One region of the Paenibacillus sp. FSL R7-0302 genome, then DNA from elsewhere that is predicted to be linked to it. Evidence: riboswitches for the same ligand, from Rfam matches in the RefSeq annotation. Region 1 holds a riboswitch; each other region holds the start of a gene.
The links. A riboswitch is a leader RNA that binds a small molecule or an ion and turns the genes downstream of it on or off. The one in region 1 is predicted to bind cyclic di-AMP.
Positions count from the first base shown of each region.

Region 2: linked by a shared signal. The riboswitch ahead of MKY96_RS28345 (C40 family peptidase) and the one ahead of MKY96_RS26015 (hypothetical protein) in region 1 are both predicted to bind cyclic di-AMP.
Region 3: linked by a shared signal. The riboswitch ahead of MKY96_RS11210 (APC family permease) and the one ahead of MKY96_RS26015 (hypothetical protein) in region 1 are both predicted to bind cyclic di-AMP.
Region 4: linked by a shared signal. The riboswitch ahead of MKY96_RS28700 (3D domain-containing protein) and the one ahead of MKY96_RS26015 (hypothetical protein) in region 1 are both predicted to bind cyclic di-AMP.

Region 1 covers NZ_JBBOWB010000002.1:69,545-74,714, reverse strand. Annotated here, with positions in the region: gene MKY96_RS26025 (family 43 glycosylhydrolase) at 1-755, shown strand, start outside; gene MKY96_RS26020 (hypothetical protein) at 1,206-1,403, shown strand; gene MKY96_RS26015 (hypothetical protein) at 1,910-2,365, opposite strand; cyclic di-AMP (ydaO/yuaA leader) riboswitch at 2,499-2,668, opposite strand; gene MKY96_RS26010 (WD40 repeat domain-containing protein) at 2,909-4,240, opposite strand; gene MKY96_RS26005 (glutaredoxin family protein) at 4,348-4,590, opposite strand; gene ytxJ (bacillithiol system redox-active protein YtxJ) at 4,587-4,913, opposite strand; gene MKY96_RS25995 (SDR family NAD(P)-dependent oxidoreductase) at 5,141-5,170, shown strand, end outside.
Region 2 covers NZ_JBBOWB010000002.1:608,929-614,098, reverse strand. Annotated here, with positions in the region: gene MKY96_RS28370 (hypothetical protein) at 1-215, shown strand, start outside; gene MKY96_RS28365 (4a-hydroxytetrahydrobiopterin dehydratase) at 427-702, shown strand; gene MKY96_RS28360 (c-type cytochrome) at 835-1,191, opposite strand; gene MKY96_RS28355 (GNAT family N-acetyltransferase) at 1,319-1,804, opposite strand; gene MKY96_RS28350 (C40 family peptidase) at 2,060-2,551, opposite strand; cyclic di-AMP (ydaO/yuaA leader) riboswitch at 2,556-2,698, opposite strand; gene MKY96_RS28345 (C40 family peptidase) at 3,087-3,515, opposite strand; cyclic di-AMP (ydaO/yuaA leader) riboswitch at 3,573-3,711, opposite strand; gene MKY96_RS28340 (hypothetical protein) at 3,924-4,757, opposite strand; gene MKY96_RS28335 (M1 family aminopeptidase) at 4,767-5,170, opposite strand, start outside.
Region 3 covers NZ_JBBOWB010000001.1:2,554,101-2,559,270, reverse strand. Annotated here, with positions in the region: gene MKY96_RS11215 (ABC transporter substrate-binding protein) at 1-276, opposite strand, end outside; gene MKY96_RS11210 (APC family permease) at 451-2,268, opposite strand; cyclic di-AMP (ydaO/yuaA leader) riboswitch at 2,397-2,556, opposite strand; gene MKY96_RS11205 (disulfide oxidoreductase) at 2,783-3,217, opposite strand; gene MKY96_RS11200 (DsbA family protein) at 3,214-3,978, opposite strand; gene MKY96_RS11195 (sensor histidine kinase) at 4,072-5,170, opposite strand, start outside.
Region 4 covers NZ_JBBOWB010000002.1:679,909-685,078, reverse strand. Annotated here, with positions in the region: gene MKY96_RS28710 (HD domain-containing protein) at 1-236, shown strand, start outside; gene MKY96_RS28705 (TatD family hydrolase) at 291-1,061, shown strand; cyclic di-AMP (ydaO/yuaA leader) riboswitch at 1,261-1,487, shown strand; gene MKY96_RS28700 (3D domain-containing protein) at 1,774-2,934, shown strand; gene rnmV (ribonuclease M5) at 3,096-3,647, shown strand; gene rsmA (16S rRNA (adenine(1518)-N(6)/adenine(1519)-N(6))-dimethyltransferase RsmA) at 3,644-4,528, shown strand; gene yabG (sporulation peptidase YabG) at 4,603-5,170, shown strand, end outside.

The sequences.
Region 1 (5,170 bases):
CCTCTATTCAAAAAATGCATTGGACAGAGGATGGCTGGCTGGAAATGAAGGATGGATCGAATGTAGCGAAAATGGCAGTTGAGGGGATGACAGGTGTTGAATTAGAGGCCGATGGAATCTCTCATGACGTATTTGATGATTTTAATCAGGAGAAATATGATCTTCATTTTCTGACTCCGTACCGGGAACAGCAAGCTGTATGGGTGAATACGGTTGAACGTCCGGGTTGCTTACGCATTCATGGAGAGAATTCTTTTTTCTCGCAGATCCATCCGGCGATTATGGCTACGCGTGCAACCTCCCTTCATTATGAAGTGCAAACCAAGGTGGAGTTCCACCCCGATCATTACTCGGAAACGGCCGGTATGGGGCTATACTATGATTCTAATAATTGGCTGTATGTTCACTTGACCCACTCTGAATCAGAGGGCACCGTTCTATATGTACTGCAGGCCAAGCTGGGAGAGCGCATCGAGCTGGTCCACAATTACATTCCAGTCCCTGAAGACACAGCGGAGCTGAAGCTTATCTATAATGCAGGCATCGCGAGTATCCTTTACCGCTTCGGGGATAACGGGGATTGGCAAACTTTTGTAGAGAATATCGATGTTCTCTATTTGTCGGATGAAGGCGTGAACGGGGAGCCGGGGGAGATTGGCGGGTTTACAGGCTTGTTCAATTTCATCGGTTCCGTGGATGCTCACCAGCATGACTCCTTCGCTGATTTTGACTATTATGGCGTGAAGAATTACTAATCATGCGAAAAAGACTCTTCTGAGTAAGAAAAGCCCATTCTTTTAAGGATGGGTTATTCATTTTATAATGAATTGAAAGAGCACACGATATTAATGACTTGACTAATAAATATTAAATTTTATAAGGAGGATTTTCCACTGGATCACCCCAAAATGTCGATCTACAGGATCTGACATTTAAACAGGTGCTGGATTATACGGATTCGGTTATTATAGCGGAGGTCATTCAGCAAATGCCGGATTTCAGCGTGGATCTAATTACGGAGCCAGTACGGCTATAAACTGGATAATCTTATTAGTGAGATTAAGGCTTTAAAAAACAATTAAAGGTATCCTTTAAATCATGTGACGATCATTCCCTGAAGTCTTGCTTACCCGGACCCTGAACTGGTGAAAACGCCGGAGATGGTGTACCTTAGTAGTATTAGTCTTTAGGAGTGGTGAATGGTTGTGAAGAAAAGTAGACAAACCCCCGTGCTGGTCGCGGCTTCTATCCTGCTCATTATTGTCAGCAGCCTGATCCCCTCGGATCAGTCGACTTGGCTGGGGGCGTTACAGACCCTTCTGCTGGGAGCCGGACTGCTCGGCTGCTGTATGGCTTTTTGGCGGTTTGCCAAGGGCGGCAAGGGTGGCAAGGGCAAGAGCTGAGTTCTATGTAGTGAACGGCCGGCGGAGACAGGATCAGTGCATGGGATGGTTAGCTATGTAAGGTGAGCCAGGCACTGTATGGGTGCTGATGCTGAGAGTCAAGGATTAAGTCGCGGCGGATGCTGCGGCTTTATTTGATAGAATTTATATGTTTTGGGGTCCCCGCAAAAGTACCTGAGTCATCACCTACGCTAAAGCCCCACTTTGTGGGGGGTTGCGGACTCAGCGGCCCTTATTTTGTGAAAAAGACTGATTATCTTCCCGGAGCGGACTGAGAGGACGCTAAAGGGCTGTATGGAGCGCAAAATGAGACGGAATTGGTTAATTAAGCGCCTCTCAGTCCGCATGGCCTTCGGAATGGTCCCATTTGCTGAAATAGCGGATCTGTAGTCCGCATGGCCCGCTACCCATCTCCCTCTGTCGCATCCGTACCCTAATTCCGCCACATCCAACTCATTCCGCCGTACTCATTCCTATATTCCGCGTATCCCGCGTTATTCCCAGTCTCACCCCGCTGAAGGGCGGTGGACCGCAGGCAAGGCTGAATGTGCGGCTGCCATCTGTTCGCGTATTCCTCTAAGCTGGGCCTTTAGCTCGGGGATGCTGCACTCCAGAATCTGGCTGATGTCGGGGAGGGGGAGCTGGATGCCATACCACAAGGCACTGGCAACGTGATCGTCCCAGTTAAGCAGCGCAGAAGCGCAGCGGCTGCGGTCCCGGGCGAGCACGGCACACTGGCGGATGCACTCTCTGTAGGCAGCCGCAGCAGCGCCATCGCCTGAGAGGCTGCCCTTCAGCCATAGTGTATGGAGTGCTACGAAGGTGGCGATTGCAGCTTGTTCGGCGCGGGCGCCTTGCTCCAGCAGCAGGCAGCTAAGCGCGTAGACGGGACCGCTATATTGCTGGGTGTAGGGGTTGAATCCGGCAGCGGCTGTTAGTTTGGGCGATAAGGGGTCAGGCATGTGGTCACGTTCCTTCCTGAATCTATACTGTGCAGTTCATCCAGCGCGCAAAAAACCGCAGGCAGAGGAGGACCTCTGCCTGCGGTTGTGGGTAACAGGCTTAAGAAGCCTGGCACAAAAGCGTGGCGGATCAGGGCTCTCTCCTTACGCTTACGAGGTTAGCTGTCGGATTCGGACGGTGAGAGTCGCCCTACCTGCCGGAGACCTGCGCGTGGCATTCTCCTTCGGATTCACCCCAAGTCGGCCTGACGGCCGGATGGTTCCCCCGTTTTCCACATGACGGAAATTCAGCGTGCATGCATATGCTCATTTTCATGAATGCATTCATTTGCTTTCAACACGAATCATACTCTCTTCAGAGGGGGTTTGTAAAAATGGAAAAGAGTGCTATTCGCCTTGTTTTCAGCAAATGGCTGACTGGTTATGCAAATGGAAGCGAAAACTCATATATGTAGCAGATTATCTGCCATTTATCTCGCTCAATCGCTGTTTTTTATTTTTGGCAGACGGCGGCGGGGAAGAAGGGTTCCCCCATGTATCAGCTCACCACCAAAGCGGCTCATTCTGATTCTTCCAGGCAATCATCCGCTTCATCTCACGAACGGTTCCTGTTGTAATCTCATAGTCGCTGCGTTCAGTGGCATGAAGGTCCAGGAAATGCAGCATCCCTCCATAAGTCCCCACGGCCAGCATGGTCTCATCCGGATTGACAGCTAATCCGGAAATGGTGCTTCCGGCATAATAACGCCACAGCTCCCGCCCCTCTACATCAACGAGCCTCAAGTAGCCATAGGCATCGCCAATGACAACACCGTCCTTCAGCGCTGCCGCCGCATACACCCGGGCTTCCCCGTTAACGACCGGATATTCCTGATCTGGCAGGAGCTTGCCTGCTTCTAGATCTTCAAGGGACACGGCAACAGTAACGCCATTGTAGAAGTGGCAGGCATTGTACCATACACTATGCTGGTCCTTCGTAAATATAGTATAGTGCGGGTAACTGGATTCCGGATTGAATAAGTGAACCTGCCCTGAAGCTGTGTCATATAAAAGATGATCACTGCCCTGGCTGCCATAGGCAACCCATCTTCCATCCGGAGAGACAGCACCATGCGGCATGTCGATCTCAATATGCTCCATCTCATCTGCTTTATATTCTTCGAGGTCAGGATGCAGCAGCTTCACCTCCCATGGCTTCTCCTGCAATTGCTGGACCAGGATAATCCCCTGACTTGTAACAAGCAATAACGCTTGACCGTCGTTAAAAGGAATAACTTGCTCCAAGGGTAACTCCTGATCCAGGCAGTCTATGTTCAAAACGGTAAAGTCCGGGTCCAGCGCTTGAATCATTCCATTCAGCTCCCGCCACGAAAGCTCGGCCACTACTTCTCCCTGTAATGCGCTGTTCATGGATTGCAGAATAGTAATCCCTTGCGTGCCCGCGAGTGCATAGAACTGATTGTCAGGAGATGCCCCAACCAGGCTAAATTCGTCGAATACGGAAATAACATCCCTATGTACAGCCACAACTGCATTCTTCTCCCAAGGTGAGCCGGTGCTGAACACCACAGCATCATCACTTATGAAATGGATACCGCGAATCGCCTGCATCTCCTTCTGAAAGTGCCCGGAGAGCGGCCACGTTGCCGCCGGTAGTTGCTCCCGCAGCTCAGCAATCTCACCGTGCTCATTAGCTCCTCGAATCATCTTATAGATTTTGGCGGCGAGGGCCCCGCGTGTATCCTCTGCGGGTTCATTTCCCGCTTTGTCCCAGCCTTCTGTCAGGCCCTTATGTACGAATTGATTGACGTCGCTCGCATAACGCGTTCCTTCTTCACGCCATTTGGCGGCATGCTCATCCTGTAGCCATTTCAAAGGATCAAGCCTCCTTTTCCAGATATATATAAATATACAGTTATTTCATCGATGAATCGCAAAAAAAAGGCGCTGCTCCTGTTGAGAGGACAGCACCTTTGCGTATATTACAGAACAGCAGCATCCATAAGCTCCTGAAGCTCAGGGAGATTGAAGCCCTTGACCGCCCGGTCCCCGGATACGGTGACTGGAATGCCCATGAAGCCCAGCTTCTCCACTTCCTCCTGGTAGACGGAGCTGGTCATCACATCCCGGACCTCGAAGGGAATGCCCTTGCTCTCCAGCAGCTGCTTCACCTGATTGCATTCGCCGCAGCCGGAGGTCGAATAGACAATTACGTTCGCGCTCATTGTTCCACTGCTTCCTTTATCGCTTTTTGGGTAATCTTCCAGTGTGAGGTGTTCCAGCGGACCTCGCTGTCCTCCAGCAGGAAAATCTGCGGGGATTCATGCTTGATCCCGAAATCCTCAGCAATCTGATTGGACACAGACCGGTCTTCGATCACATGGACAACGGCTGCTGGAGTATCTGAATGCTGTGCATAGGCCTGGAATTCCTCGTTGGCCTTGGCGCTGATCGGGCAGGTGGTGCTGTGCTTGAAGAGCAGTTTTTTGCCGGGCTGCCCGATATATTGCTGTAGTTCATCCTTAGTATGGATCTGTTGAATAGACACCTTAGAATCACCTTCCTGTGTAAGAGTGAATGAAACCTGTTGTCAACAATTGTGTTGTTAACAACTATTAATCATGATTGTAGCATAGTTCAAAATTAAAGCAAAAGAAAGTTCAGCTAAGCCTGCCCCTCCCTTGCAGGACGTTGTTAACGGCCGGTGGCCATGCTAATGTGAGAGGGATGAACTTAGGCTCAGTGCATAATCATGCAGATATGAGGGGGGAGCTTATGAAAAGGGTTGCTTGTGTCACCGGTGCT
Region 2 (5,170 bases), 540 kb from region 1:
ACATTTTTTTTGAAATGGAGCCTGAAGAGTGGACGAATCTGCCGGAGGAATCGAGGCAGGAGGTCTGGGAGGCGCTTGCGGAAGACCTGTTCTACGCGCTGGGCAACGAGCCGGTCATTCAGGTGGGCAGCGGAGTTGTGATGTACGATAAAGAAACACACCGCATTAATATTCTGCTGGGTGATGAGGATCTGGCTTCGGTCGTTCTTGTATAAAGCAGGGGGAAAATGCGGCAGCGGGTTTGTCCCGGGCATCCGGCCATGTTAAAATTGGAAGTGGAGTACTAATTTCCGGGATGTCAGAATACATTTAATCAAAAATCTTTGGCCTGGCACATCCCTTGGACTTTCAGAAGCTGAGGGATGTTTTATTTGAAGAAGAAGAGCAGGCTGAAGGAACCGTTAACTTAGCAAGGGAGGAAACGAATTGCAATTAACTGAGGAACAACTGCAGGAGCAGATCGGCAAGCTTGAGGGCTGGAAGCTGGAGAGGGATAGGCTGGTGCGCAAATATATGTTCAGTGAATATATGAAGGGAATTGCCTTTGTGGATGAGGTAGCGGCAATTTCGGAGGCCTTTGACCATCACCCGCATATCACCATTGATTACAAGACGGTTGTTCTGCGGCTGGCTGCAGATGTGGAGAAGCTTGATCTCCGCCAGGCGCATGAATTTAATGAGGCATTCGAGAAGACCCGCTAGAGGACAAGGCCCCTATGGAGACAACAGGAATATCTGATCAATAGAAAATGCCCGTGCAAGGATCATTCGTTATCCTCGTCACGGGCATTATACATTTAGAATAAGGAGCATGGTGTGAGTACAGGTTGCGGATTATTTCTTCTCGGCCAGCCATAGGGCTACATTCGCAATCTCTTCAGGGGCCAGCCTGTCTTTGAAGGGGGGCATCTGTCCGCGGCCCTTGGTGACTATGCTGTAGATCTGAGCTGCGTCATGCGAAGCGCCTTCCTGCTGCAGGCTGGGCCCCGCCCCGCCCTGAAGCTGGTCACCGTGGCAGGAGATACAATTGGCCTTCACTGTGGCTTCTGCGCCCGCAGCGTCCAGCACAACCTCCGGCATGGTCGGTTTGTTCTGTTCCGCCACCTCGGATTTCCCGGGTAAGGTAAACATTAAGATTACTGCAAAGGCACAGGCGGCAAAAAACAAACCGCTCATGATCCATTTCTGCATCTGCATCCGTCCCTCCATGTAAGCTGCTGACTCCATTATAGCGGATGGTGAAGCGTTATCATAGTATGTGTGTCAAAAAAATGAACACAAATGATCCATTTTTTTGAAAACACCTCATTCTCCGGTGCTATTCCTCATAGACCATGCAATAAAAAGGCTTATTGCCCGTCGGGGTACGGCGCTCATAGGTATCTGTTATGGTGAACCCGCATTTCTGATAGGCGCGGATGGCGCGCTGGTTCCAGGTCAGCACCTCCAGATCGATCTCGCGTTCCGGGTAACGGGCCTGTGCTGCCTGCACAATAGCCTTCATGAACAGATGCCCCATTCCATGACCGCACAGATCGGGCCGCATTCCGACTCCAAGCCGGACTACCCCCTCCATCGGAAAGAGCTGGGCGAAGCCGCACAGAACGCCCTGTCCGTTCACTACCGACACATATTGCTCGCTGCGCAGCTGCGGGTCTCCGAACTCCACGCCCAGCGCCTGCATCTGCTCCCAGGACATCCAGCCGTAAATATTATACGGAGGCTTGTAGCTCCACTCACAGATCTCAGCGGCATGCTGCGGCTCCATAGGCACCACGTAAAAGGTTAGCGGGGAGCTAATCATTAGGGGAGGCCTCCTTCCAGGGGAATTCAATTTATTCTTATCATTCTTTATATTAATTATATACAAAAACAGCGAGTTTCGACGCACATTCCTTGCGGAAATACAGAAACTTGACAAACGCCAAAATATATTTTCCGAAAGTGCAGAATCGGTGTTTTACAAATATAGAGACGGGTAAGTAATTTTATAGACAAAAAAAGCCCTTCTCCAAGATTTCGGCAAAAATCTCGGAAAAGAGCGTTAGGTTACAAAGGATTATTGTACATCATCGTTGTCTTGGGAATCCGAAGCTACAGTCTTGTAGGCATCTGTACTCATGATTCGCTTGGCGCCAACGTAGCGGTTGACGTAATAACTGTCACTCAGCGAACTGATGGTTACACCACGTGAGGAAGAGGCATGGGCGAATTCGCCGTCACCAACATAAATACCGACATGGGATACGCCCTTACCGCTTGTATTGAAGAATACAAGATCGCCCGGTCTCATCTCGTCACGGGATACAGCAGAGCCCATCTGATATTGGGAGCCGGATTGATGGGGCAGGTTAATGCCGATCTTATCAAAAACATACATTGTAAATCCGGAGCAATCAAACCCGTTAGTTGATGTACCGCCGGACACGTATTTGGTTCCGATGGCTTTGTCGATCACTTTATCCATTTTGGAATCCGCGAAAGCGCTTCCTGCTCCGATGGTGAAGATAATGGACAAGCTTAGTACTGCGGCTGCTAGCTTCTTCTTCAAAAGTAAATACCCCTTCCAATGCCTACGAGGTTAGCTTAAGGGTTCGGTTGAAGGTCCCCTATGACCCCTCTTAGAATAGGAGGTCAATTCACCCAAAGTGGTTCCCCCGTTTCCCTAATTCATTAGGGAACTCGGCACGACTGTTGATTAGGATTAGCGGTTCATTCAATACATGACAAAACCTTTGTTAAAAGCGATTCAATAATTACAAAAATGTTACTAAAAGATCACTGCGATAATTGTAACAAAGACTAAGGCGCTTGGCAATCACTTATAACATATTAATGCATCTTTTTTGCTGTTTTTTAGAGTTATAGCCCTTTCGAAAGACTCATATCTATGCGCAGGGGTTAATTTATATGATAATTTCTTTATTTTTGCAAGAAAATGCTGTTTCAAGGCGGCGGATTCGGTGTAAAAGGTAGAATAAGGAAAAGGAAAAACCCGGAAATGATTACGGCAATAATCATCCCGGGCTCGTATAAGTTACATTTAGTTGTTAGAGGCTGAAATATTCGGGGTATGCTTCAAGGGTTCAATCGTAAGCGACAGCTTGGTAGGCTGTTGTGCTCATTACTCGTTTGGCGCCAACGTAGCGGTTGGCCCAGTAGGACTGGCTCATCGAACTGATGGTTACACCACGTGAACTTGAGGACTGTGCGAACTTCCCGTTTCCAACATAAATACCGACATGTGACACTCCGTTACCCAGAGTATTGAAGAACACGAGATCACCTGAACGCAGATTGCTCTTGGATACACTTGTTCCAACTTTGTACTGTGCTTTGGAGGTGCGGGGCAAGGTAAGCCCGACATTCTTGAACACATACTTGGTAAATCCGGAACAGTCGAAGCCGCTGGTGGTTGTGCCCCCGGTTTTATACGACGTTCCAATGGTTTTTGAAATCACAGTATCCATTTTGGAATCTGCGAAGGCACTGCCCGCTCCGAGTGTGAATACCATCACAAGACCCAGCGCTGCTGCGGTGCATTTTTTCTTGAAATTCTGACTAATCAAAAGATGTACTCCTTCCAGGGCCTGCGAGGTTAGCTTAAGGATTCGGTAGAAGGTTCCCCTATGACCCCTCTAAAGCGAGATCAATTCACCCAAAATATGGTTCCCCCACTTCCCGGTGCAGGGAATTCGGCGTTTTGTGCACCAGAACAGTGACTTATCGGCATAGCTTAAATTGCAATAGTTACGGAAGATTTTGCTTGAAAGATTACAACTTTGTTACTACTGGTACAGCCATCATTGTATCAGAGGATTTAGCCTTTTGCAAATGCTTTTGTCCTCCGTTCAAGCAAAAAAGAGTCCTGCTCCCGGATAGAGGGGCTGTGACTCTCTTTAGTATGCCGCTTCAGCAGCTTATTATTGTGGAAATGATTTACTGGACCAGAGGTGGTACTGGGCAGCGATCCCCCACATATTGAACAGCGTGGAGGGCAGCGGAGCTGCCTGGCGGAGCATAAGGGCCGGCAAACCGGGATAGAACAGAGCAGAGGCGCTGCAGAGCAGAATGACGGCCAGGCTTCCCGCCCCCAGAACGATGGATATACCAATGGAAGGCAGCAGCACCTTCAGGCAGATCAGCAGCGAGGAGAACATACCGGTACCTGCGGTATAGCCGAACTGCATATAGAGCAGAAGCTTCCGGACAAGGAAGAGATAGAGCAGCCAGCCCAGTACATAAGGCACCAGCTTGAGCAGGAGCTGTACATCGAGAACGCCGCTGAGCAGATGACGGTACATACGCGGAAGCAGCCAATAGAGCGGCAGGAGGGTTAGCGCCCATTCAACGAGGCTGAACACCAGCACCGGCAGCCCATATTTTCTCATTCCGGGAAAAAAGAACAGTCCCCGCGCTCCGGCGCGCTCCTGGTGAAGCTCGTGCAGCAGCCCTGCACGGATAAAGGGAGTCACCAGCAGCCTTAGCACTGTCAGCGCAAGCAGCATCCACAGCCAGTGCTGGACGGCGGGGTCGGTGCGCAGCGCGGTCTGCCCCTCGATATAATACAGCAGCCTGCCTATTCCGCTGCCGCCGGCGTTCGCATCCGGGTAGCGGAGCAGGACGGGGACAACCGCGCTTTTAATGAATTTGTACAGGAAATATCCCCAGAACAGCCGGTAGATAAATAGCAGGATCAATATATAGAACTGCTCTTTCATGCTGATCCAACCGCGGGCAATTGAGCTTTTCACCATTCCTTCACCTCACCAGACAAGAGTTCCGAGCAGGGTTTCAAGCAGAGTTGATGCACTAAGCGTCCAGCGGGAGAGTGTACGCGGCTCAAGCTCCGCCATTCTGAAATTATTAAGATGCCTGCTCTCCAGCAGAATGGAATGCCCCGGATCGATCTCTGCGGAGACCAGCGGCGCTTTATACGTTAATTCAAAGGAGGTAGCCTTACCCTCGCCATTCCAGTATTGCTGCACCGTGTACCCGTCTGCGAAGGTGAATTTCACGGGAACATCGGGGTACAGGCTGCCCTTATTGCTTACATCGACCACAGCGCTATAGCGGCTCCCCCCGCTGTCGCTGTTGTCCTGTTTAACCGTAAGCCTGATATCGTCAACTGCGAAGTCGGGTGCCCCCCCGCTATAGACATACCGCTCAA
Region 3 (5,170 bases), on a different contig from region 1:
ATCCTCCAGATAAGAAGCAATTACACGCTGCGGATTAGCGGGAACGGTCACCTTATGTCCCATTGCATCCGTTACGGTCTTCTCCACAGCGGGTGCAGCAGTTGCTGCAGGTACCGCAGTCGCTTCTGCGGTTGCCGCAGGTGCGGTGCCTGCTCCACCGTTACTGCCTGCGTTGCTATTATTATTTCCGCAAGCGGACAGCAGCAGTGTTGTAGTCATAAGTCCGGCCACCGCCAGCTTCCCGCTTCTTGATCCTTGCAGGTTGAACGAAAACATTGAATACCCCTCCTGTATGTTACCCTCATGATTGGCAAAAGCTCTGTTACCTTCATCTTGTCTATACTGATGATATTGATTCTCATTCTCTATGTCAACCAATAACTTATAATAACGTAAAAACGGCCGCCTCCGCATTAAGCAGAAACAGCCGTCTTCCTATAATCTTCTATATTATTTATGCAGATGGAAAGGAACCGTGGCGATGACAATGTCCTTCTGATTCATCAGATAAGAGCGGATGAACAAGCTGGTCTGATTATGCAGCACCGCCTGCCACCAGTGCTTGGTCACGAATTGCGGAATCAGGACGGTAATATGATCCGTTGAAGAGGTCTTCCACTCTACTGTATCGATGAACTTCACCAGCGGGCGGATAATGCTGCGGTAGCGGGAGCGCAGGACGATCAGGCGTACGCCGGGGTTCCACTCCTCCCACTTCTGCTCCATCTTGTGAATCTCTTCTTCATCGAAGCCTACATATACAGCGACCACATTATCTGTCAATGACTTCGCATAGCTGATCGAATGTAGTACAGCGCGAGTCACACCGGCGACCGGAACGACTACGGTGCTTCCTTTGATACAAGGCTTATCGGTAGCCGGACAGATCCGCAGCTGATCGGCAATATTCATATAATGGCGGTGAATCCGGTGGAACACGATGATAACAGCCGGTAGGAAGATGAAGGCCATCCACACGCTGGAGAATTTAGTGATTATGAAAATCAGGGTGATCGTTAATGTAGTGAGCATCCCCACCGTATTGACGGCGAACTTGCTCTGCCAGCCTTTCGGCTTCGTTCTGTACCATTGGACCATCATGCCCAGCTGCGACAGCGTGAACGGAATGAATACCCCTACTGCATATAATGGAATGAGTCCTTCCGTATTCCCGTGAAACGCCGCCACCAGCACAGCCGACATGACACCGAGGAAAATAATACCGTTGGAGAAGCCCAGCCGGTCGCCGCGCACCATGAAGGCATGGGGCAGATATTTATCTTTGGCGAACATGAACGCCAGCAGCGGGAAGGCCGAGTACGCCGTATTGGCTGCCAGGAACAGGATAACCGCCGTAATCCCCTGAATGAAGAAGTACAGTCCGCCGCGGCCGAAGGTAGATTCGGTAATCTGTGAGACCACGGTGGCCTTCTCATCAGGCATGATACCGTACCAGTAAGCGAGCAGCGTAATACCTGTGAACATTACCCCGAGAATGAGGCCCATGAGCATCAGCGTTTTGGCTGCATTTTTCTCCGCGGGCGCTTTGAAGTTAGGAATGGCATTGGAGACCGCTTCTACCCCGGTCAGAGCCGAACAGCCGGAGCTGAAGGCCTTCAGCAGCAGGAACATACTCACGTTCGATACCGCCGAGCCAATCTCAGGAACATGGGCATGGGCGCCGCCGGTCATATATTTGAAGACCCCCGAGATGATGAGCACGAAGATGGAAACCACGAACAGATAGACCGGGATAGCGATGAAGGAGGCCGATTCGGTCACTCCCCGCAGGTTAACAATCGTTAAGAGCACGATAACAGATACCGCTATGAGAACACTATGATTATGCAGACTTGGAAAAGCTGAAGTGATTGCATCCGTCCCCGCCGAGGCGCTTACCGCCACCGTCAGAATGTAATCCACCAGAAGAGAGCCGCCGGCCAGTAAGCCGGTATGCACCCCTAGATTGCTTTTGGCGACAATATACGCGCCCCCGCCTTGGGGATAAGCGAAGATCGTCTGCCGGTAGGACAGAATCAGAATAGCCAGCAGGCCCAATACGGCTAATGCAATTGGCAAGGAGTACCAGATAGCGGTGAACCCGGCGGCCACCAGTACAATCAGAATTTGTTCTGTTCCGTAGGCTACAGACGAGAGCGCATCAGAAGACAGGACAGCCAGTGCTTTCACCTTGGATAACTTTTCATGATCGAGTTCGTTCGACTTCATCGGACGCCCGATCAATAGTCGTTTTACCTTGCTTACCATTGTAGTAACAGTTCCTCTCTTGGTTAAGTTGAAACGGGTTTCCCTGCGCTGTTTTCATAAGTGGATTTCATAAATGCAGGCACCAAAATAAGCATACGGAAATGATCCGCATGCCTTAGTGTGCATGGTCATTATCCCACTAGTGGCTTACGAGGTTAGCTGGCGGATTCGGACTGTGGTAGCCCTACGGTTACAGGTCAAGTAGCCTGCTCCGATTCACCCCTTTTGGCCTTAGCCAAAGTGTGGTTCCCCCGTTTTTCCTTCCGGAAAATTCAGCGCATATTCAACTTCTCACAAGGACTAATATTAAGCTACAACACGTCTTCCGTAAAGCGTGGAAACAAATGAAAAAAGAATGAAAAGCACTCAAAACAACCAAATTCATCATCCGGTATGTCTTGATCTTTCATTCTCTTTCATTATCCCTTTACCACGTGATTTTACAGGGTTTTTGCATATTATTTTTTACTAAAATTAAAGGTATTCTCTTCTCTTCCTTCTGCCCGTCAGCTTCTTACTCCGCAGGCTCCTCTTTGCGTCCTGTCCAGAGCAGAATCGAGATTAAGGCAAAGGCTATAAGTGCAAGCAGAGGGATCGTTATAAATCCGAACCAGTTCAGATAATCCTTGTTGCACGGTACGCCGATGGTACAGGGAAGCACCTTGCTGAGCGCCGGAATTTTCTGCTCCGCATAATGATAAATAGAGATGCAGCCGCCGATCAGACTAAGGGGAAGCACGTATGGAATGATCCGCTTGTCCGCCCGGTAGGTGGCGATCCCCAGCAGGAACAGCTGCGGATACATGAAGATCCGCTGGAACCAGCACAGCTTACAGGGCTCGTAATTTAGGACCTCACTGAGATACAGGCTTCCTGCTACAGCCACCACACAGACGAACCAGGCCAAGTAGAGACAGTTACGCCGGCAGAAGGCAGAGAAGACGGTCATTGGGCGGTCCCTGCTCCCGCTGCTGCTGTTGCTGCCTGAATCTGGGCGTCAATCGCCTCCATATTGAAAGGCTCCTTCACCTTGATGCCGTTCACGTACAAGGATGGCGTATTCGTTACACCCGTATCGGTGCCAAGCTGAATATCCCGCTCCAGCTCGCTTACGTAGGTACGCTCGTCAATGTCCTTGCGCAGCAGGTCGTAATCCACCGGCAGCTCCAGCTGCTTGGCGAGACTCACCAGGAAGTCAGGCGTAGCCCATTCCTTCTCTTCATTCCCCTGATTGGCATAGATCGCATCGAAATACTTCCAGAACGCTTCCTGGTTCTGATGATAGACCGATAGCGCTGCCAGGGAGGCCGTTCTGGAATCCTTGCCGATGAAGGCCAGATTCACGAAATAGAAGGCTGCTTTATTCTGATCTACATAGCCCTGAACGATCTGCGGCTTGATGACACCGGTGAACTGGGCGCAAGCCGGACATTTAAAGTCGCCGAATTCCACTATTTTGACCGGAGCATCCTCCTTGCCAAGCCGCATCATTTCACTGTAATTGAAGGCAACCGGCGTACTGTCTGTGCCGGCAGGCGAAGAGTCCTTGGAAGCAAGCATGAATAAGCCTACAAAAATAATAACGACGATGGCCACCGTACTCACGATAAGAATTCTCGTTTTCTGCTTCTGCTGCTCCTGCTCTGCCCTGCGCTTCTCCTGCTTGCTCATCTGGGGAGCCGTGACATTGTTCTTTTTTGTTTTGCTCAAAGAGAGTTCCTTTCCGTCCTCAGGACTATCGTGATAAAAGAATAGTTACTTTCAAATTATATAATGTTAACTCTCTTGTTGGCAATCGCTGTCTTATACGGCTTCATTCTCCTCTGCTGACTCCCCTTCCCCTGTATCCTTGCCGAAAAATACCTCCGGGGAATGCTCCTGCGACTGCAGCTTAATTCTGAAGAAGAATTGTGTGCCGCCCCCTTCTGCCGGTTCTGCCCAGATTTCTCCTTGCATCAGGTCCACCAGCTTCTTGCAGATCGCCAGGCCCAGACCCGTGCCGGGGTACTTGCGGGTATGCGACCCGTCCACCTGCGAGAAGGACTGGAAGAGCAGCTGCAGCTTATCCGGTGAGATGCCAATGCCGGTGTCGCGTACCATGAATTGCAGCGCCTGAGCGGTCTCCCTGACGCCATAGGACTCCACTTTAACCGTTACCGTGCCGGATGGCGTGAATTTCACCGCATTGCCGATCAGGTTGATGAGAATCTGGCGGATACGCGCAGCATCCCCGGTGAACTTGTCGGGAAGTCCCTCCTCGATCAGAAGCTCAAGAGATAACGGCTTGTCTTGTGTGCTCACCATGAACAGGTCCATACAGCCCTGGAGCAGCGCCTTCAGCCCGAAAGTATCCTTGTTCAGTGAGAGGCCATCCGCCTCCAGCCGGGAGATATCGAGAATATCGCTCATCACATGCAGCAGAGCGTGGCTGCTTGTACTCTGAAGCCGCAGGAGCTCCAGATGCTCAGGATTGCTGATCTCCTCGGACAGCAGCTGGTTGACACCGATAATGCCGTTCAGCGGCGTGCGGATCTCATGGCTCATGGTGGCGAGGAACTCGCTTTTCATCGTCACAGCACTCTCCGCAGCATCCCTGGCCTCCAGCAGCTCATACTGATACTTCATCAGGGCAGTCACATCCTCGGCCACAATATAGACCCACTGCTCCGTATGATGCAGCAAAGGAAAGACAGTGACACTACAGATCAGCTGCTCCCCGCCTTTGCTCCGTACCTTCAGTTCCAGCTTGGAGGACTGCCCCCGTGAAGCGCGCGTTATGGCATCCCGTACGGCCGCTTCATCCCGTTCGCTGTATAGTATCGCCTTATAATTCCCCAGTTCTTCGCTGCTATATCCGGTAATGTCCCGCAGAGCAGGATTAGCACTGATTATCTTCTTGCGA
Region 4 (5,170 bases), 610 kb from region 1:
ATTATCCCACCGATCTTCCCTATGATGTGTTCCGTCCGGGAGACGGCTTTGACAGCAAGCAGATCCTGCTTCTGGACAAGCATGACCGGCTGAGGGAAATCTCGGAGGTCTCGGATATTGTTCGCTCTATCAGTGGTATTCACCGCGGCAGATACCATCTGTATTTTCCGCAGGACAGACTGCAGAAAGCCCTTCCACAGCTGCCGCCGTCCATCGCAGAGATTTTTGCCAAATAATCAGATCATGCTTGGAATTATAGATACAACAACAGGCCGAAAGGATGTAATGTAATGCAGTTATTCGACACCCATACCCATCTGGATGCTCCACAATTCGACGAAGACCGCGAAGAGGTCATTGCCAGGGCGCTGGAAGCCGGCGTCAGCAAGATGATCAACATCGGCTTTAACCGGGATACGATACCGACCACCATGCAGCTTGCCGAGAAATATGATTATATTTATGCAGCCGTTGGCTGGCATCCCCAGGATGCCATCACGATGAAGGACGGAGACCTGGAATGGATCGCCTCCTTATGCGCTCATCCCAAGGTGGTTGCCATCGGCGAGATTGGGCTGGATTACTACTGGGATACCTCTCCTAAGGATGTGCAGCATGAAGTATTCCGCAAGCAGATCGGGCTGGCCCGTGAGCTGAAGATGCCAATCAGCATTCATAACCGTGATGCTCATGAAGATGTGATCCGTATACTCCGCGAGGAGAAGGCGGGCGAGGTTGGCGGGGTAATGCACTCCTTCTCCGGGAGTTGGGAAAGTGCCAAGATGTGTCTTGATTTGGGCTTCCATCTTTCTTTTGGAGGACCGATTACGTTCAAGAATGCCCGGGTGCCCAAAGAGGTGCTTGCCCAGACTCCGCTGGACCGGCTGCTGATCGAAACCGACTCCCCATATCTGACTCCGCACCCCTTCCGGGGCAAGCGAAATGAGACCGCTCATGTGAGGCTGGTAGCGGAGGCGGCCGCGGCAATAAAAGGGATTGAATTACAGGAATTGGCGGAAATTACGTATGCGAACGCACTGGAACGATTTGGGATACTCTGAAAACAGGAGTAAAAGCGGTGAAAAATGAAGTATAGCGGATATATTAAACTTTTATGACGGAAAAACGGCCGATTATTACAATATTTTAATCATTTTTTTACGTAAACGTGGTTGAATCGTCCTTTACAACATGTATCAAAACAGGATATCATCTTTTCAGTGCAGTGAGCTGTTGTAACTGTGACAGTCACTAATTTCATGGATCGTCTCGCTGAGTCTCCGTATGGAGAACGGGGGAACCAATAATGCGCTGCCGCATGAACGTACAGAGTACAACGCAGAATTGCCGCAGGCATTATTTGATTTCTTTACGTGGTCTTTGGGGTGAATTTGAGGGCAACCGCCGTGAGCGGGTGACCTGAGATAGGGCGTCTCTCTTATGTCCGAACCCGACAGCTAACCCCGTAAGCGCAAGTAAGAGAGGAAACCTCGTGCATAAGCATTCCGACGTATTCGACACCGGGAAGCCACGAAAGAGTCCTCTATGAGCTCTTTTTAGGCTTCTTTTGTTTTGAATAATGAGAATGCTCCCGGCATACTGTTATATAACAGATCTCCGGAGTAACTATGCCGAGCAGGCGATCCATGAGCAGGAAACGCTGAAGCAAGTGCGGGCGTATCCTGTTGCAAACTCAAACCTAGTTTCGTCAGAAGTGATACAGTCACCTTGAACTAACTTAGACGACGGGGCTATGTAAGGAGGATGGAAAGAGTGGGCGTATTCCAACCAGAGGTATCCCATGATTCGCAATCATCCAGCAGGTCTTTCGCATTACGGTTGAAGCAAGTGAATCCCCGCGTAGTTTTACTTGCCGGTGTGGCATCGATTGTTATCGCACTGTTAATACTGCTGTACGTACACGGTCAGAGCAAAAAAGAAATTACCCTAGTAATAGACGGACAGGTACAGACACTGGAGACGCGGGAAACGCTGTTCAGTGATGTGCTGGCTAAGGAACAGATTTCGCTGCAGGCGCATGATGAATTATCTATTGGCCTTAGTGATGAAATAAAAGACGGCGACCGTATCGTGATTAACACTGCGCAGAAGTTCGCTCTTACCGTAGACGGAAAGACCGAGACGTTATTTACGACCGAGGATACCATTGGTCAGGCCATCGACAAGCTGGGCTACAGCCTGGAAGGCTTAGACAAGATTTACCCTTCGCTAGAAACCGCAGTATCTGCAGACATGGAAATCAAAATTGTCCGGATTAACAAGCATGTGGTTCAACGGACAACTAATTTGCCTTTCCGGGTCATTAAGACAGCAGACCCCTCATTGACCAAGGGAACCGTAAGAGTGGCACAGGCAGGTAAGCCTGGCGTAATGGTCCAGCACATCGAGAAGATCTATCAAGATGGCGAGCTGGCATCCATGCGCATGATCGGCAAGGAAGTACAGACGGTTACCAAGGACAAAGTCATTGCCATTGGAACCAAGCCGCTTCCTAAGCCCGTCGTAGTTACTGCCAAAGTTTCCAAACCTGTAACAACCTCCAAGTCATCTAAAGCGAGCGCAAAGGCCAGCAATGTTACCAGTAAGGCTGGTGTGGATTTCGAGTACAAAAGAATGATCAAAAACGTATCCATGACCGCGTATTCGTCGCAGGAACCGGGTATTGGAACACGTACTGCCTCCGGCACACGCGTAACGGAAGGCCGCACTATTGCTGTAGATCCTAGGGTTATACCAATCGGCTGGTGGGTGTACATTGAAGGATTAGGGTTTCGCCGAGCAGAGGATACCGGCGGTGCCATCAAAGGCAACAAGGTGGATGTCTATTACGATTCACTGAGTCATGCCCGTAATTTCGGCCGCAAGTCGCGCACACTCTATGTGATCGGACCTGTGAAGCCGGAGCTGAACTAAACGTAAAGTCTTTTGCAAATTAGCGGTTAATACGATATAGTGAGGGAAGCACTTACGAAATTTCAGAGAGCTGCCGCTCATCACTTATACATTCTTTAGCCAAAAAGAAGGGGAGCGAATCCTCTTCTTTTTGCGTTCTGGAGTAAGGAGTAAAAATATTTATGATTAAAGAGCTAATTGTGGTTGAAGGGAAAAGTGATACCGTTGCCGTTAAGCGGGCGGTTGAGGCCGATACGATTGAAACCGGGGGTTCGGCAGTAGATAGCAGGGTCATTGCCAAGATCAAGCTGGCCATGGAGCGCCGGGGTGTAATCATTCTTACCGACCCGGATCATGCCGGAGAGCGAATCCGCAAAATCGTCGCGGCCAAGGTGCCGGGCTGCAAGCATGCCTTCATCCCGGAGAAGGATGCAACGCGCAAAGGAGATATCGGAATAGAGAATGCTTCGCCTGAGGCTATCCGCCATGCGCTGGAGCATGTACATACCTCCTTCGAGGGGGCGCCGCCCATCATCGGGCTGGATGAGCTTATGGCCGCAGGGCTGATGGTGCATCCCCGGGCGGCTGAGCGCAGAATGCAGCTTGGCAATCTGCTCGGTATCGGTTATTGCAATGGCAAACAGCTGTACAAACGTCTGGCGATGTTCGGCATTACCCGCGAAGAGTTCGCGCAGGCCCTCGCCCAAATTGATCAGGGAGGCATTACTTCATGAGCGGTATCGAGAATATCTCGTCCCCAACAAGAACCAAAGCGATAATTCAGCGTTACGGATTCTCCTTCAAAAAAAGCCTGGGCCAGAACTTTCTGATCGATCAGAATATTCTGGACAAAATCGTGGATGCCGCCGGTCTGGACAGCACAGCCGGTGCGCTTGAGATTGGGCCGGGGATCGGAGCACTGACGGAACGGCTGGCGTTGACGGCCGGGGCCGTCACTGCGGTAGAGATTGACCGCAGGCTGATTCCGATTCTTAGGGATGTCCTGTCGCCTTATCCCCATGTAAAGATCCGTAATGACGATGTGCTGAAGGTGAATCTGCAGGAGCTGTTCGCTGAGGATTTCGCGGGCAGGGACCGGGTTAGTGTCGTAGCTAACCTGCCGTATTATGTGACTACACCTATCCTCATGAAGCTGCTGGAGGAGAAGCTGCCGCTGGATAATATCGTGGTCATGATCCAGAAGGAGGTTGCCGAGCGTATGGCGGCGTCTCCGGGCGGCAAGGAGTATGGCAGCCTGAGTATTGCCGTCCAGTATTACAGCGAGCCTGAGCTGGTCTGTATGGTGCCGCGTACGGTGTTCATCCCGCAGCCTAACGTGGAATCGGCTGTGATCCGGCTGAAGGTCAGAGAACGTCCTCCGGTGGAGGTAGCGGACGAGAAGCATTTCTTTGGTGTGGTTCAGGCGTCCTTTACCCAGCGGCGCAAGACGATTGCCAATAATCTTAAGGCACGCTTTTTCCCGGAAGAAGGGCGGGAGCGCCTGGAGGCGCTGCTCTCCGAAGCCGGCATTGAACCCTCGCGGCGCGGCGAGACGCTTAGCATTGAGGAGTATGCACGGCTCAGTGCGGTTCTTCTGGCCGCAGGCATCGCATAGAATACAGAAAACCCTCCCGGCGGATGAACCAACCGGGGCCTTTGCCCATAACATGGGGTAGAGGTGGTGTTGTGATGAATCTAGGAGACTTGGTCATTCGTAAATCCTATGGCGGCGATGTGACCTTCCGGGTAGACAATATATTGCAGAATAGAGCAGTCATTAAAGGCACGGAGTTCCGTCTGCTGGCGGATTCCCCGCTGGAGGATCTGGTTCAGGTGCCTCCTACACGGGTTACCGAGCGGGGAGCGCGTGCGCAGATCAAGGCAACAGAATCTCTAACCTGGTTGCGTAAAGACCGGCAGGTGCAGAGCCAGCGAAGCGGAGAGAGCGTGTCGGGGTCCACGGGAACCTGGGGCCAATCTCCGAAGGAAGCGGCTTATTTTGAAGTGCCGGGTAAGGTCCTGCATTTGGATGGTGATGCACTCTATCTGAAGAAGAGCCTGAGCCTCTACGAGCAGCTGCGCATACCGGCGGAGGGACATCATGTCAACGAATCCAAAATGGCGGAGACGCTGTACCGTCTGCTGCCCCGTGTGCGTCCCGATATCGTAGTGATTACCGGCCATGATGGAGTACTTAAGCAACAGCAGAATTATGATCTGTACAGTCTGAGCAGCTATAAGAATTCACAGAATTTTG